DNA from 2 places in the Paenibacillus sp. CF095 genome. Region 1 is predicted to be linked to the other one. Evidence: riboswitches for the same ligand, from Rfam matches in the RefSeq annotation. Region 1 holds a riboswitch; the other holds the start of a gene.
The links. A riboswitch is a leader RNA that binds a small molecule or an ion and turns the genes downstream of it on or off. The one in region 1 is predicted to bind glycine.
Positions count from the first base shown of each region.

Region 2: another riboswitch for glycine. It lies ahead of gcvT (glycine cleavage system aminomethyltransferase GcvT); the one in region 1 lies ahead of sdaAB (L-serine ammonia-lyase, iron-sulfur-dependent subunit beta).

Region 1 is NZ_FMZN01000005.1:166,556-174,723, forward strand. Features, by position in the region: gene BLS69_RS26945 (phosphate ABC transporter substrate-binding protein) at 52-978, shown strand; gene pstC (phosphate ABC transporter permease subunit PstC) at 1,094-2,029, shown strand; gene pstA (phosphate ABC transporter permease PstA) at 2,032-2,919, shown strand; gene pstB (phosphate ABC transporter ATP-binding protein PstB) at 2,932-3,687, shown strand; gene BLS69_RS26965 (phosphotransferase enzyme family protein) at 3,872-4,903, shown strand; glycine riboswitch at 5,259-5,383, shown strand; gene sdaAB (L-serine ammonia-lyase, iron-sulfur-dependent subunit beta) at 5,636-6,325, shown strand; gene sdaAA (L-serine ammonia-lyase, iron-sulfur-dependent, subunit alpha) at 6,315-7,292, shown strand; gene BLS69_RS26980 (alpha-glycosidase) at 7,469-8,168, opposite strand, start outside.
Region 2 is NZ_FMZN01000001.1:90,349-98,516, forward strand. Features, by position in the region: gene gcvPB (aminomethyl-transferring glycine dehydrogenase subunit GcvPB) at 1-1,372, opposite strand, end outside; gene gcvPA (aminomethyl-transferring glycine dehydrogenase subunit GcvPA) at 1,510-2,865, opposite strand; gene gcvT (glycine cleavage system aminomethyltransferase GcvT) at 2,862-3,998, opposite strand; glycine riboswitch at 4,319-4,441, opposite strand; gene gcvH (glycine cleavage system protein GcvH) at 4,786-5,178, shown strand; gene BLS69_RS00465 (PTS mannitol transporter subunit IIBC) at 5,598-7,052, shown strand; gene BLS69_RS00470 (BglG family transcription antiterminator) at 7,091-8,168, shown strand, end outside.

The DNA.
Region 1 (8,168 bases):
ACAAACAAATTCACAAAACGCCATCACTACATTGGGGGAGGAAAACAAAACATGTTTAAAAAGTTGCCGTTTATTTTGATGACCTTAACGTTCGTACTGGTTCTCGCAGCATGCGGATCGAAAAATGACGCTGGTACAGAGGGTGCCGCAAGCAATGGATCAGGAGAAGCTGCTACTGAGCTTAGCGGTAACATTCTGGCAGTCGGATCGACAGCATTGCTACCTCTGGTAGAACAAGCTGGACAGAAATTTATGGCAGTTGATGAATATAAGAACGTAACGGTTCAAGTTCAAGGTGGCGGTAGTGGTACTGGTTTGACACAAGTATCTGACGGACAAGCTACAATCGGTAACTCTGATGTATTTGCAGAAGAGAAACTGGAGGACGAAGCCAAAGTAAAAGAATTGGTTGACCATCAAGTAGCAGTAGTAGCCATGGCGCCAGTTAGCAACAAAGATGCAGGGGTAGAAGATTTGACGAAGCAACAACTGATCGACATCTTCTCCGGTAAAGTAACGAACTGGAAAGACGTTGGTGGTGCGGATCAAGCAATCGTTATTGTAAACCGTCCAAGTAGTTCAGGTACTCGTGCAACTTTCGAGAAGTATGCATTGGGTGCGAAAATGGATGATATCCAAGGTTCGATTCAAGAAGATTCTTCTGGTAACGTAAAAAAATTGGTATCTGAAACGCCAGGTGCTATTGGTTACCTCGCCCTGTCTTACTTGGATGACAGCTTGCAAGTGTTGAAATACGAAGGTGTAGAAGCAACAGTTGAGAACGTAGAAGCAGGAACTTATCCAGTATGGGCTTACGAGCACATGTACACAAAAGGTGAGCCTGATGCAGCAACAAAAGCATTCTTGGACTACATCTTGAGTGACGAAATTCAACAAAACGACGTGACAGAACTTGGATACATTCCAATGTCAGGTATGAAAGTAAAACGCGATGCAGCAGGTAATGTGGTTGAGTAATCTTTGAACTTGCGCATACAGCGAAAGAGGCGGACTTAGGTCCCGCCTCTTTACGCGGTTTGCTCTAAAATAATCCCATATTTTGCATTAATTCTACTATAGAAGGATGGTTGTTATGGAACAGACCGAAGGGGGAACGGTAATGAATAACAAGTTGAAACCGCGCCGGCCCTTAAAAGAGAAACATTATTGGGAAGAGTGGACGGGACGGATCTATACGTCGATTTGTGTCGTTTTCCTGATCGTTGTCATGTTTTCCATTGTTTATTTTGTAGCGTCCAAGGGACTATCGACATTTTTCCAAAATGGAATAAGCATAAGTGAATTTCTTGGTGGGAAAACGTGGAATCCAACTGGAGAGCCTGCGTTCTACGGGGCATTGCCGTTCATTACAGGTTCTTTCATTACAACCTTGCTTGCAGCATTGATCGCAAGTCCGCTTGGCCTGTGTGCAGCACTCTTCATGACAGAGATTGTACCGGGTAAAGGGAAAAAAATCTTGCAGCCTGCGATTGAGCTCTTGTCCGGAATTCCATCCGTTGTGTACGGATTTATCGGTCTGAGTGTCATCGTACCTTTGTTGCGCAGTATCTTCGGTGGAACAGGCGTCGGGATTGCAGCCGGATGTCTTGTTCTCGCGGTAATGATACTTCCTACGGTGACAAGTATTATGGCAGATGCCTTGTCCGCGTTGCCAAAAGGATTGCGAGAATCCTCCTACGCACTGGGTGCCACTCGCTGGCAAACCATCTACCGTGTCATTATTCCAACGACTTTGCCAGCTTTGTTGACAGGTGTCGTATTGGGGATGGCCCGTGCTTTTGGTGAGGCTCTTGCTGTGCAGATGGTTATCGGTAATGCACCGCATGTTCCAACATCCTTGCTCGAATCCGCTTCAACATTAACAAGTGTAATTACACTCAGCATGGGTAACACCACGATGGGTTCTGTTCATAACAATGCACTGTGGAGTATGGCGCTTGTCCTGTTGGTGATGACATTTGTCTTCGTCATTCTGGTTCGCCTGCTTGAAAGGAGAAACCGGGTATGAAAATGAAGGCAAAGACGGTAGATAAAATTGCAACATCCGTTATCGTTGTACTGGCCCTGTTCATTGTTATTCTATTGCTCGGTCTGCTTGGCTTCATCATGTATAGAGGTATTGGGCATATTAGCTGGAACTTCCTGACAAGCGCACCACAGTTGCTTAAGGGTGGCGGCGGGATTGGTCCACAGCTCTTCAACTCCATATTCTTGCTTGTCTTGACCTTGATTGTTACCATTCCACTCGGATGGGGCGGAGGGATTTACATGGCGGAGTACGCCAAACCAGGCAAGATTACCAGCTTCATTCGTCTGGTCGTTGAAGTATTGTCATCATTCCCATCCATCGTTATCGGTTTGTTTGGTCTCTTATTGCTTGTAAATACATTTGGTCTTGGTTTCTCCCTGATCTCAGGTGCCTTGGCTCTGGCGATCTTTAACTTGCCACTGATGGTACGGACAACGGAACAGGCCTTCCGGGCCGTTCCGAAGGAACAGAAGGAAGCAGGTCTGGCGCTTGGACTGTCCAAGTGGAAGATTATTACTTCGATTCTGCTACCTGTGGCATTGCCGAGTTTGATTACGGGTACGATCCTGGCTTCCGGCCGGATCTTCGGTGAAGCAGCAGCGCTGATGTTCACCGCAGGTATGAGTAGTCCACCATTGGACTTTACAGATTGGAATCCAACGAGTCCAAGATCACCGCTTAATCCTTTCCGTCCGGCAGAGACACTTGCTGTCCATATCTGGAAAGTGAATAGTGAAGGTATTGGGCCAGATTCCAAAGAAGTGGCAGCAGGGGCGTCCGCCGTGCTTGTCATTCTCGTGCTGGCGTTCAATCTAAGTGCACGCTGGATCGGTCGGGTTGTATTCCGCCGCATGACAGCTTCGAAATAAGGAGGAACCAACATGGCCATACCTTTTGGTACGGAACAGTTAAGCATATATTATGGACATTTCCAGGCAGTCAAGCAGATTAGCCTGACGTTTCCTGAAGCAAGCGTAACGGCTCTTATTGGGCCGTCTGGTTGCGGTAAATCCACGTTCCTCCGGTCGTTGAACCGGATGAACGACGAGATTGCCGGTTCCCGTACAGAGGGACATATCTGGATGGACGGTAACGACCTGAATGAGCCTGGAACCGATGTAATCAAGCTTCGTCAGAAGATTGGCATGGTGTGGCAGAAGCCGAATCCTTTTCATAAGTCCATCTACAACAATATCGCGTTTGGCCCCCGCTACCGCGGTACGAAGAGTAAGAAGGCACTGGATGAAATTGTGGAAAAAAGCTTGCGTCGTGCTGCGCTCTGGGACGAAGTGAAAGACAGGCTGAACGAGTCAGCTCTGTCTCTCTCGGGTGGACAACAGCAGCGTCTGTGTATCGCCCGCGCCCTGTCTGTTGATCCGCAGATTCTGCTGCTCGACGAGCCTGCATCTGCACTTGACCCGGTATCTACGGGTAAAGTTGAAGAGTTGATTACCGAGCTCAAGAAGGAGCTGCGGATCGTTATTGTTACCCATAACATGCAGCAGGCGGCGCGCATCTCGGATTATACAGCTTATTTCTATCTGGGAAGTATGGTTGAGCACGGGGATACAGAGCATATTTTCACGAACCCGGACAATCGTCTGACGCAAGAATACATTATGGGTCGTTTCGGTTAATTGGATCATGGAGTGTAACATAGAGCAATAGACAGAGAGATTAAGAAATAATAGAGACAAAAGAAAGCACAATGCCTGGACGGTTGTTCGGGGGTTGTGCTTTTTTAATTTATAATTTTAGTGGGATTTTCTGTATGCGGGATAAACATTATGCTACGATATTTAGTGTGAAGAGAACGTTTACATGACTTCGAAGGAGATGTTGATAATCACTACGAATCAGATGTCTTACGACCATATGGCAGCTCAGATTATACAGAACTACACTATTGAGAAACCTGTCGTTTCATATATTCGCCACAATGAGAATCTGACATATCATGTCGTCGATGAAGCAAGCGGGAAGAAGTATCTGTTACGTATCCATCAAGCCGCATATACAAGTATGACAGGCATTCAGCATACGCTTCCTGTTCTGAAGGCAGAGATGAACCTGCTTCATGAGTTAAATGCAACGACGGAATTGCGCGTGCAGCATCCGGTACGGAATGTATCGGGAGACTGGGTCACGGTATGGAAAAGTGAAGCGGGTAAAGAAATCTGCTGTACAGTACTGGAGTGGATTGAGGGAAGGGACATCCAGCAGGGAGAACGCCTGACAACAGAGCAGATCTATGATCTTGGGGCACAACTGCAGATGCTTCATCAATATGGGCGTGAGCAGAATCAGACAGATCGAACAAAGGTGCGGCCGGCATATGGCAACATCCATGAGAACTTGGTCATGCTAGGGCAGCTAGAGGAAGGCGTCCGACTGGGGATTTTTACAACGGAAGACTTCGACCTGCTTCGTGAGACGTTTGAGAACATTAATGAACAGTTAGAAACATACCCGCAGCACGCAGGAACATGGGGGATCATTCATGGGGATATTACTCGCAACAATCTGCTGATAACGGATCAGGGCATATCTATGATTGATTTTTGTCTATACGGGTATGGGTACTATCTTTTTGATGCTGGAGGAGCAGCACTTATATTCAACCGGGAGGAACGAGATATATTCTTATCCGGTTATACCAAACAGATCGCACCACTGACGGATCGTGATATCCGATTAATGGAAGGATTCATGTTGATTTTTACACTGGGTTATTATGCCTTTCAGATGGCGAATGAGTCGAGGCACGAATGGATGAAAGATCGCATGCCGAAGCTATGCAGCAAGTATTGCAGACCTTATGTACAGAACGAGAGCATATTTTATGAACTGTGATTTATAATCCAGATGTGCAGACTCGGATGGGTTAGTGAGCAGTGTGGATCAAAGATTATGGTTGCCTGAATACCCGAACGGTTTCATGGACAATATCATAAATAATAGTAAGCACATCATTGATTGAAGTAGAACGAAATGAGCTGTTTAAAAGATCTTTTTAACGTATTAATGTAATGAAAGCTGACAAAATATTCTGGTTATCATCGCTTCAATAGGAAATGAAGGAAATACACCCAAAGAAATCGTTAAGTTTGTTGACACTGATCTTCCGGTCGATTAATCTTAATGAAGAAGAAATTAATGACTTCCATGACTGTTCTGACATAAGCTCAGAATGGTTCCATATAGCGGATGATAACGAGCGGGAGAGACCTGGGTTAGCCGAGCACAATGGCTAGTATTCAGGCACCGAAGGAGCAAGCTGCTGCGCACCCGGCGCAGTGGTTAATCTCTCAGGTAAATGTACCATCGTTGGACGCAACTCTGGAGAGTGCGCGAACTGCGCCACCCAAGGGGTATATGATCAGTGGGACCGGTGAACTTGTCTGTAATCGCAGGCAATGCACCTTGTCGTGAGACACTGCTGATCGTGAAACTCTCAGGTATCGAGGACAGAGAGAGGGCCTGAGGCCTTCTTCTGTCCTTTTTTGATGTCATCATTCAGTAAATAAGGAACAATATGGATTAGATTCTGGATGGAAATGACGAATACAATTGGAGGGTTATAAAGTGCGATTTAAAGATGTTTTCTCAATTATTGGTCCGTCCATGACAGGGCCTTCAAGTTCACATACAGCTGGAGCGGCAAGGTTAGGGAGAATTGCTCGTCAGTGGCTTGGATGTACGCCAGAACGTGCCCGGCTGACGTTATATGGTTCATTCGCTGACACGTATCAGGGGCACGGAACAGATCTGGCACTGATCGGCGGTCTTTTGGACTATGTCACAGACGATCCACGTATCCCGGATGCAGAGCAATACGCAGAGGAAGCAGGCATGGAGGTTGAGTTTTATACAAGTGGCCTGCCTGCTCCTCATCCAAATACGGTCAAAATTGAGTTATGGCATGGAGAACGTGCCTGCTCCTTAATCGGTGCATCCATTGGTGGTGGCAGTGTATCGGTGCATGCGATGAATGATTTTCGTGTTCAGATTAGTGGTGAGTTTCCAACACTTGTTCTGCGACATGCGGACAAAGCAGGGGTGCTTGCATCTGTAACGTCCACGATCAGTTCATCCGGGGTTAACATCGGGTATATGCAGGTGGACCGGAAAGCCCGTGATGGCGAAGCGCTTACCGCGATGGAAATGGATGGTGTGCCTAATCCCGATATGCTCAGGCGTCTAAGGGAGCTGGACCATGTGCTGGACATTCGTGTTATCGATTTGAAGAGAGGAGTTGATTCGGATGCGGTTTAAACATTTGCACGAACTGAATACGATCTGTACAGCAGAATCCAAAACCATTGCTCAGCTGATGATCGAGGAGCAGGTTCAGGAGACCAATACACCGGAAGCGGATGTTGTGAAACAGATGTCTGAATATTATCAGGTGATGAAGGAAGCGGTACGCAAAGGGTTAACGGAAGATACGACATCACGCAGTGGGTTAACGGGTGGAGACGGTAAAAAAATGGCCGAGTACATTCGCAAGGGTGAGACTTGCTCAGGAGATGCTTCCGCACTTGCCATGGCGTATGCCCTGTGTGTATCTGAAGTGAATGCCTCCATGGGTCGGATCGTGGCAACACCAACAGCCGGTTCCTGCGGCATCATCCCCGGTGTTTTTATTAGCTCACAGGAGCGTTTTGGCTGGACGGACGAACATTTGGTGAACGGGTTGTTCTGTGCGGGAGCGATTGGTTATGTTATTGCCAACAATTCATTTATCTCCGGGGCCGAGGGTGGCTGTCAGGCGGAAGTGGGTTCCGCGATCGGCATGGCTGCGGGTGCCATGGTTGAACTGCGTGGAGGTACACCGGAACAGGTCGTTCATGCCGTTGGTTTGGCGTTAAAAAATACACTGGGCCTTATCTGCGATCCGGTCGCAGGCCTTGTTGAAATCCCGTGCATCGTCCGTAATGGACTGGGTGCGGTTACGGCGCTGGCTGCGGCTGACATGGCCTTGGCCGGAGTGCGTAGTGCCATTCCGTCAGACGAAGTCATCGACGTCATGCTGGAAGTAGGAAGTGCGATGCCGAGCCGCCATCGGGAGACAGCCCAGGGCGGACTGGCCCAGACGCCAACCGGCCGCAAAATGATGCAAAAGCTGGCTAAACCAAAGGCAAAGCGTGCCGAGCCTGAGCAGGAGTCGAAGCCAGCGGATTCTGACACAACTACAAGTGGGGCGGAAAATGCTCAAGTGGACAAGGATACTCAGGTTTAAGCTGAACCGGGACCACCGATATATAAATCAGTGACATTATTATGTATAACGGCGAATACAAAAATACAAAAACAAGCGTCCGCGAACCCGAATCCGGGTTATGCAGGACGCTTGTTTTATGCTGCCAGATGAAGCGAAGATAGGATACTTATATCAGATGAATGTGTATTATGACTCTAGTTCTGGCTCACAGCCGTACTCAGTACGGCATATCCATACGCAGGCAGTTCAATGGCGAGTACGCCATCTTCCTTGGCGGTACGATGGTTTCCGCCGAATAACTCGGTCCATTCTTCGTCATCAGCCTCCAGCTCGACAATAGCCGTCTCTTCTGACCGATTGAACAGAACCAGAATGCGTTCCTCCTCACTTTGCCGCTCAAATACCAGTTGGCTGCCATCGGGCCGAGCCTGCAGGAAACGAACGGTGCCTTCTGCACGCAGGGCAGGATGAGCATGACGCAGGGAGATTAGTTTCTGATAAAAGACGAGCAGCTCCCGGTCCTGCTTCGCTTCGTCCCATTCCATGCATTTACGGCAGCCCGGATCATGTTCGCCGTCCATGCCAATCTCGTCTCCGTAATAGATGCAAGGAGCACCCATGTAACTGAACTGGAATAACGCAGCCAGCTTCATCTTGCGTTGGTCGCCTTCACACAGCGTGAGCAGCCGTGGGGTATCGTGGCTGTCCAGCAAGTTGAACGCCACTTCGCTGGCCTGAAGCGGATAACGGGATAACTGTCGTCCGATGGAGTTCGCGAACTGTTCTGCGTGCATTGTATTTTTCACAAAGAAAGCATTTACGGCATCGGTAAACGGATAGTTCATGGACGCATCGAACTGGTCGCCTTGCAGCCAGGCAGAGGACTCATTCCAT
Region 2 (8,168 bases), on a different contig from region 1:
TTCCGTAAGGTGCGTTGAGTACCAATTCAGGTGTCTCTTCCGCTTCTTTGGCAATCCGTATCATCGTATCAATGAACCCATCCAGCGTTTCTTTGCTCTCGGTTTCTGTTGGCTCGATCATGATGCATTCCTCCACGTTGAGCGGGAAGTACACCGTAGGCGGGTGATATCCAAAATCAAGCAATCGTTTGGCAACATCCAGTGTGCGCACACCATATTGCTTCAAACCCCGACCAGACATGACAAATTCATGTTTGCATACACCCGGATAAGGAATCTCGTAGTAAGGCGCAAGACGGGCCATCATATAGTTAGCATTGAGTACCGCACACTCAGATACACGGCGCAATCCTTCCGGTCCATAGGTGCGAATGTAGGCATAGGCACGTACCAATATACCGAAGTTACCGTAGTAGGCTTTTACCCGGCCAATGGATTGATCGCCTTCACGATCGAATGCATACTTACCGTCATCATTTTTGATCACCATTGGCTTAGGCAGGAACGGAACTAAACGACTCTTCACGCCGACTGGTCCGGCGCCTGGTCCACCACCGCCATGAGGTGTGCTCATCGTTTTGTGCAAGTTCAGATGCACCACGTCAAAGCCCATATCACCCGGACGGGTAATGCCCATAATGGCATTCGAGTTCGCCCCATCGTAGTACAGCAAGCCACCAGCCTGATGTACGATGGATGCAATCTCCTGAATGTCTTTCTCGAACAAACCAAGTGTATTTGGGTTTGTCAGCATCAATGCTGCCGTATCCGAACCGACTGCTGCACGGAGTGCATCCAGATCGACCAGTCCGTCTGCTCGGGATGGAATCGTCACAGTTTCAAATCCTGCAACGGTTGCACTTGCCGGGTTGGTACCATGCGAAGAATCGGGCACGATGACTTTGGTACGTTGTTCGCCACGACCTTCGTGGTAGGCACGAATCATCATAAGACCAGTCCATTCTCCATGGGCACCCGCGGCTGGTTGCAGAGTCACAGCGTCCATACCTGTCAGACCTGCAAGGTCGTTTTGCAATGTATATAACAGTTCAAGAGCACCTTGAATGCTGGATTCGTGCTGGTACGGATGGATTTTGGCGAATCCATTGTAACGGGCCACGTCCTCATTGATCTTCGGATTGTATTTCATTGTACAAGAGCCCAGTGGATAAAATCCGTTATCTACCCCGAAGTTGCGGCGGGACAGAGCGGTATAGTGTCGAATAACATCTACCTCAAACACTTCCGGCAGTGCTGCTGCTTCCGAACGGAGCATTTCCCGGGGAATCAACGTATCGGCAGCCTGACGAGGAACGTCACATTCTGGCAAGGAATAAGCGACACGTCCAGGGCTGCTGAGTTCAAAAATCAATGATTGTTCCGAAGCAGGAGATAAGGTCTGTGCACTAAATGTTGTATCCGTCTCAGGTTGAACCGAAGTGGAGACAGAGGTACCTGTTTCCGATTTTCCTTGTACCGATGTTGTCGTTGTTGTCGTCGTTTCCTGAGTCACAGCGATCCCTCCAATGCTCGTGCGAATTCGTCAATCTCTTCCTTAGTGCGCCGTTCGGTAACAGCAATCAGCATATGTCCGGTAAGCTCCGGATAATCACGTCCGAGTTCGTAGCCACCAATAAAGCCTGCATCCAGCAGTTTCAACTGAAGAGCATCCACGTCTGTTCCTTCAGGAAGTTTAATCACGAATTCATTAAATGTTGGTGCATTAAAAGTAAGGCTAACTCCAGGAATCGCAGTTAATGTATTCAGGGTGTAATGACTCTTTTGCAAATTCAGATCCGCGACATCGATCATGCCCTGTTTACCCATGATGGACATGTACACAGATGCGCTGAGTGCAAGCAAAGCCTGGTTGGAACAGATGTTGGATGTCGCCTTTTCGCGGCGGATGTGCTGTTCACGTGCTTGCAGTGTGAGTACAAAACCACGCTTGCCGTTGCGATCGGTGGTCTGGCCTACAATTCGGCCAGGAATTCGGCGCATATGAGGCTGGGATACGGCGAAATATCCGCATGTCGGGCCGCCGAGTGAAGCGGCGATGCCGAGGGGCTGCGCATCACCTACAACGATGTCGGCACCCAGCTTGCCTGGGGCTTCCAGCAGACCCAGCGATAGCGGGTTAGCACTTACAACGAGCAGGCCCTTGTGCGCATGCACGAGGTCGGCAGCCTGTTTTACATTTTCTACAGCACCAAAGAAGTTCGGACTCTGGATCATGACAGCAGCGGTATCGTCCGATATGGCGGCTTGCAGGGCATCCCAATCAGTGACGCCATCCTTATAACCAATCTCGACAATCTCCAGACTTAATCCGTGCGCATATGCCTGCAATACCTGACGGGCTTCCGGATGAACGGTACGGGATACGATGAGCTGTTTGCGACGAGTTGCCGCTGCGGCCAGATTACCTGCTTCTGCAAAGGCAGTTGCGCCGTCATACATACTGGCATTGGCTACAGCCATACCGGTTAATTCACAGATGTAGGATTGAAATTCGAAAATGGCCTGTAGTTCACCTTGGCTGATCTCAGGCTGATAAGGTGTGTAGGCAGTGTAAAACTCGGAACGGGAAATGACATGATTGATGACGGAAGGAACATGATGATCATATATGCCAGCGCCGAGGAAGCTGGCGTGTGTTTCGAAATTGGCGTTAGCGCCGGCTTGTTTGGACATATGACGTGTCAGCGCATATTCATCAAGTTTGGAGGATACGGGCAGCTCGCCCTGATAACGAATCTCCTGCGGAATGTCCTGAAACAGTTCCTCCAGCGTATCCACACCGATGGTTGCGAGCATGGCGCTCTGATCTTGCTCAGTCATGGGAATGTAACGGTGCTTGCTCATGCTTGATCAGCTCCTTGAGTAGGTGTCTTCGACGTACGTGTCCGTTTATGAAAAGGGGTCTTCACGACCTCGGCTTTTAGTTTCTTGCCGCGGATCTCAATCTCAAGCGGGGTTCCCAGCGCAGCGTATTTACTGTCGATGAGAGCAAGCCCCAGATTACGCTTCAATGTAGGTGATTGCGTGCCTGTTGTTACTTCACCAATCTGTACGCCTTCGGCGTAAATCGGATAGTGGGGGCGGGGAATACCACGCTCCAGCACTTCGATGCCGACCAGTTTGCGGGCAGGCCCGTCAGTTTTTTGCTGTAACAAGGCTTCGTATCCGATAAAAGGTCCGGCATTCAGCTTCACAAACATGCCAACGCCAGCTTCGAGCGGAGAGATGGTTGCCGACAATTCCTGTCCATACAGGGGGAGCCTTGCTTCAAAGCGCAGTGTATCCCGGGCACCAAGTCCGGTTGGTACGAGTCCGTGACCTTCTCCGGCTTGCATTAATCCATTCCACACCGCAGCAGCATGGTCCGCAGGTACATATAGTTCAAAGCCGTCCTCACCGGTATAACCTGTACGGGACAACAGTAATTTAACGCCGCATACCTCTGCCTGCTGTACAAAACGGAAAGGCTCAATCGAGGATACATCCGTATCTGTAACTTTCCCGATAATATCTACAGCCAGTGGACCTTGCAAGGCGAGCAGCGCCGTCTGCTCAGAATCGTTAGTCATGCTTACGCCAGGGATCAAGTGCTCTTGCAGCCACGCCCAATCCTTGTCGATGTTGGAGGCATTAACAACGAGCATGTAATGCTGATCTTCCAGCTTATACACGAGCAGATCATCTACCACACCGCCATCTGGATAACACATCAGGGTGTACTGGGCTTGACCCGGAACGAGCGTGGTCACATCATTGGTCGTCATTTGTTGCAAAAAAACTTCAGCCTGCTCACCCTGTACGGTGAATTCACCCATATGGGATACATCAAATAGTCCAGCACGCTCACGCACCGCTTCATGTTCTTTCTGGATTCCGCTAAATTGCACTGGAAGCTCCCAGCCTCCAAAATCAATGCACCGTACGCCTTCGTATTGCTGATACAGTGGGAAGAGTGGTGTTCTAAGCAAATCGGACATCAAATCACCTCGTCATGGGCCGTCAACCGGCCGGATATACAATCGTGGATCAATGAACCAGGGTATTTTTACATTTTTCAGCAGAGATTTTTCGTAGATAAGTATGGTAAGGCAGCTATGACAGCGCCGTTCTACATCCTGTTTTTCGTTTTTTGGGAAAAAGGAAAAGGACAGGCCAAAGAATCGGCATGCCAAGTAGCACGCTGTATTCTAAGGCTCTGTCCCTTGTACCTGAGAGTTACCCCGCTGCGTTGTGCAGCAGGTTTCCCCTTGGGTGATCATAACGCCCGCACAGGGCGAATAGATGCTCTCCAGAGTTGCGTCCCGTAAAAGTCCTTTTGCCTGAGAGATTCACCCCCGCTTATCGGTGGTTTACTCCTTCGGCGTTACCTCATGTACATCCCGAATCGGGTGTCACGGGTAATCTCTCCCTTTACATTCATCCGCGGGTATAACATAGTCCAATAAACACATTTACTCCTCTCATTAAAACGTGAATCCACTACCGATGTCAAGAACGATGTCATAGATTATAATTAAAAACCGAATATTTAATTTGGTTTCAATTTTATTGTTCGTGTATTTAAAAAGACTGCGCTTACTATTCTAATATTCACCAGTATATGAAGAAAGAGTGTAATCGGGTTACAGGATTTAGAGGTGATCAATAAATAAATTGTGAGGTATCTTGACATTTTAATCAAAAATATCATACGCTATGTTCTGGGAAAAAGGTTAAGGTCAAAGAACGCATGCACTCATTTAATGAAAAGCGAGGCGGATATTGATGAGCGAATTGAAAAGTGATTTCCTGTACAGTGAAGAGCACGAATGGGTGCAAACCGTAGGGGAGGATACTGTACGTATTGGCATTACCGAGTTCGCGCAGCATCAGCTGGGTGACATTGTGTTTGTGGAATTGCCTGACCTTGAAACCAATGTAAAAGCAGAGGACAGCATTGGAACGATTGAATCGGTCAAAACGGTTTCCGACTTGTTCTCTCCCGTCACAGGTTCAATTATTGCAGTCAATGATTCGTTGCAGGACTCCCCTGAACTTGTGAACAGCTCTCCTTACGAGGAAGGTTGGATGATTGAGATTCGTGTTGAGGGAGATCTGACAGCAGCATTGTCTACATTGATGAATGCAGACGCGTATCGTAAACATACGGAAGAATAGTATCAACGAACTTGTACTTATTAACATATATTTTATAAGCAAATGAAATGAGTTTCATATTGTTTCGACCTGTGTGAGCCGGATGCTTGCACAGGTTTTTTGTGCTTTCCAAGAATGGTTTTGAATGTAGATTTGAGCAGATTGTGGATGTAAATCATCTGATTGGACCAAGCTATAGGTTAGAAAATGACTCTGGAAATGATAAAAGTCATAGGCAAGAAAAACCTTGTGTACCAATGGGTTCAGCCATTATGCATCGATTAAAACGATTACATAACCTAATGTTGTCATCATTGTTCATGACGAAAGTACGCTTTCATTTCATTGAACAGGAGAGCATTCTCGCTTAGGATTACAGCAGGGGAGAAATGATACCCCTTTCATAAATCATAATCACTTGATCCAAGGAGGATAATACAATGAGTAATTTGGACCAATCGTCCAATTCCAAAGGTGGGCTACGGGTAGGTGTGCAGCGTTTTGGCCGTTTCCTGAGTGGTATGGTCATGCCGAATATGGGAGCGTTCATCGCCTGGGGATTAATTACGGCCATGTTCATTCCAACAGGCTGGTTCCCTAACGAGACACTGGCACAGCTAGTCGATCCGATGATCAAATATTTGCTGCCACTGTTAATCGGTTACACCGGGGGTACGATGGTGCATGGTCAGCGTGGTGGTGTCGTGGGTGCCATTATGACCATTGGGGTCATCGTGGGTAGTGATATCCCGATGTTCCTAGGTGCCATGATTGCCGGACCACTGGCAGCATGGATCATCAAAAAGTTTGATAAATCGATTGAAGGTAAAGTTAGAGCCGGATTTGAAATGCTGGTTAACAACTTCTCAGCCGGTATTATTGGCGGGATCTTGGGGATTTTTGCGCTACTGGGCATCGGGCCTGCTGTAGAAGCAATTAGCAAAGTATTATCTGCCGGGGTACAAGGCTTAATGAATCTTGGTTTGCTGCCGCTGGTCAACCTAATCATTGAACCAGGTAAAGTATTGTTCCTGAACAATGCAATCAACCACGGGATTCTAACACCAATTGCAACAGATCAAGCAAGAGAATTAGGGCAATCCGTGTTATACATGCTTGAATCGAACCCGGGTCCGGGACTTGGTATCTTGCTTGCTTACTGTTTCTTCGGACGCGGAATGGCCAAATCTTCTGCACCGGGTGCCGTTATCATTCATTTCTTCGGGGGAATTCATGAGATCTACTTCCCTTACATTTTGATGAGACCGATTCTGATTCTTGCCGCAATTGCGGGTGGCGTCGCAGGTACATTAACATTTATGCTCACCGGAGCAGGACTTGTTTCAGCACCATCACCGGGTAGTATTATCGCGTATTTCCTCTTAACACCGAAAGGTGGATACCTGCCAATGCTTGCAGGGGTGCTTGTAGCAGCCGTCGTTTCCTTCCTGGTAGCAGCAGTGTTGCTGAAAACGGGTAAACAAAAGGACGAAGATCTGGAGTCCGCATCCAGTCGGATGAAAGACATGAAGAGTCAAGGAACCGTGCCAAACGCTGGCATTACGGCTAATCATCGTGAAGCAGACAGAGCCGCAGATATGGCTTCTTCTACAGTCAAAACAGACGTGAAGAAAATTGTCTTCTCCTGTGATGCAGGGATGGGGTCGAGTGCCATGGGTGCTTCCATTCTACGCAAGAAGATGAAGGCAGAGGGGATTGACGTTACGGTGACCAATACGGCTATCAGTGATATCCCGCCGGATGCAGATGTGGTAATCACACAACAAATATTAACCGATCGTGCCCGCTCCGTTGCGCCGAACGCAGAACATATATCCATCGACAACTTCCTAAAAAGCCCGGAATACGATGCGCTCGTTGAACGTCTAAAGTAATTGTACGCATTTGTTTTCCCTGAGCCGGAGGCTGAGATATGAGTATTACCAAAAGACAACGTGAAATCGTGGAGTTTCTGCTGGAGCATCCACATGAAGTCACTGCCGGCGAAATCGCCGTTGAAGTTAAGGTCAGTACCCGAACAGTTCACCGGGAGCTGCAAATGATTGAACAATGGCTTGAACCTTTGGGCATGAGGCTGGAAAAAAAATCAGGAACCGGTATCCGAATTGATGCTGGTTCCGATGATCTGGCTATATTGCGCCAGCAACTAGAGGGTAAAGAATATGTAGAGTTTACGCCGGAAGAGCGTAAGCTCTTCATGCTTTGCATCCTGCTTGATGAACCGGAGCCTGTAAAGTTGCTCGCCCTGGCCTCGGATCTGAAAGTGACCGTATCCACCGTAACCACTGATCTGGACGATCTGGAGTCACGGATTCGTCAGGCGGGACTGAAGCTGGTTCGCAGACGTGGATATGGCGTCAAGATTAATGGAAGTGAGACGATTCATCGCACAGCCATAGCTGCACTTGCACTGGAATTTCTGGATGAGTCCGACCTGTTCGGAAGACAACCTGAACAAGGGGGCTCCATCGTAAACCAAAAACTGCTGGATATGATTGGACACGGTGATGTGCTTACGATCGAAAATGCGTTATGGCAACCAGACATCGAATGGCTGGAGAACATCCCGGAACGCCAATACATGAAGCTGCTGATTCAATTATCCGTAGCGGTTGTACGTATTCGTAAAGGCATTGGCATTGGCCGTATGTCTCCACGAGAGAACACGGGAGATGCAGTTGCAGAGCAGGATGAGATGAAGGTTCCACCTTATATGGCTTCCCGCTTGTGTGGTGTGTTATCGACCCAGCTGGGGCTGACATTCTCCCAAGATGAGCAAGCTTATTTTCACAGACTATTAGTTGAGACAGAGCAGCGGATTCACTCTTCGCGGCTGTTGCCAATAGACGACTTGATTTTACTGGACAGGGTACATTCACTGATTGATCAGATGCAGGCGAGGACGCATTACGCCTTTCATGAGGATCGTTTGCTTCGTGAAGGTCTGCTTGGTCATATGCAACCTGTCATGGAGCGAATTGAAGGACAAC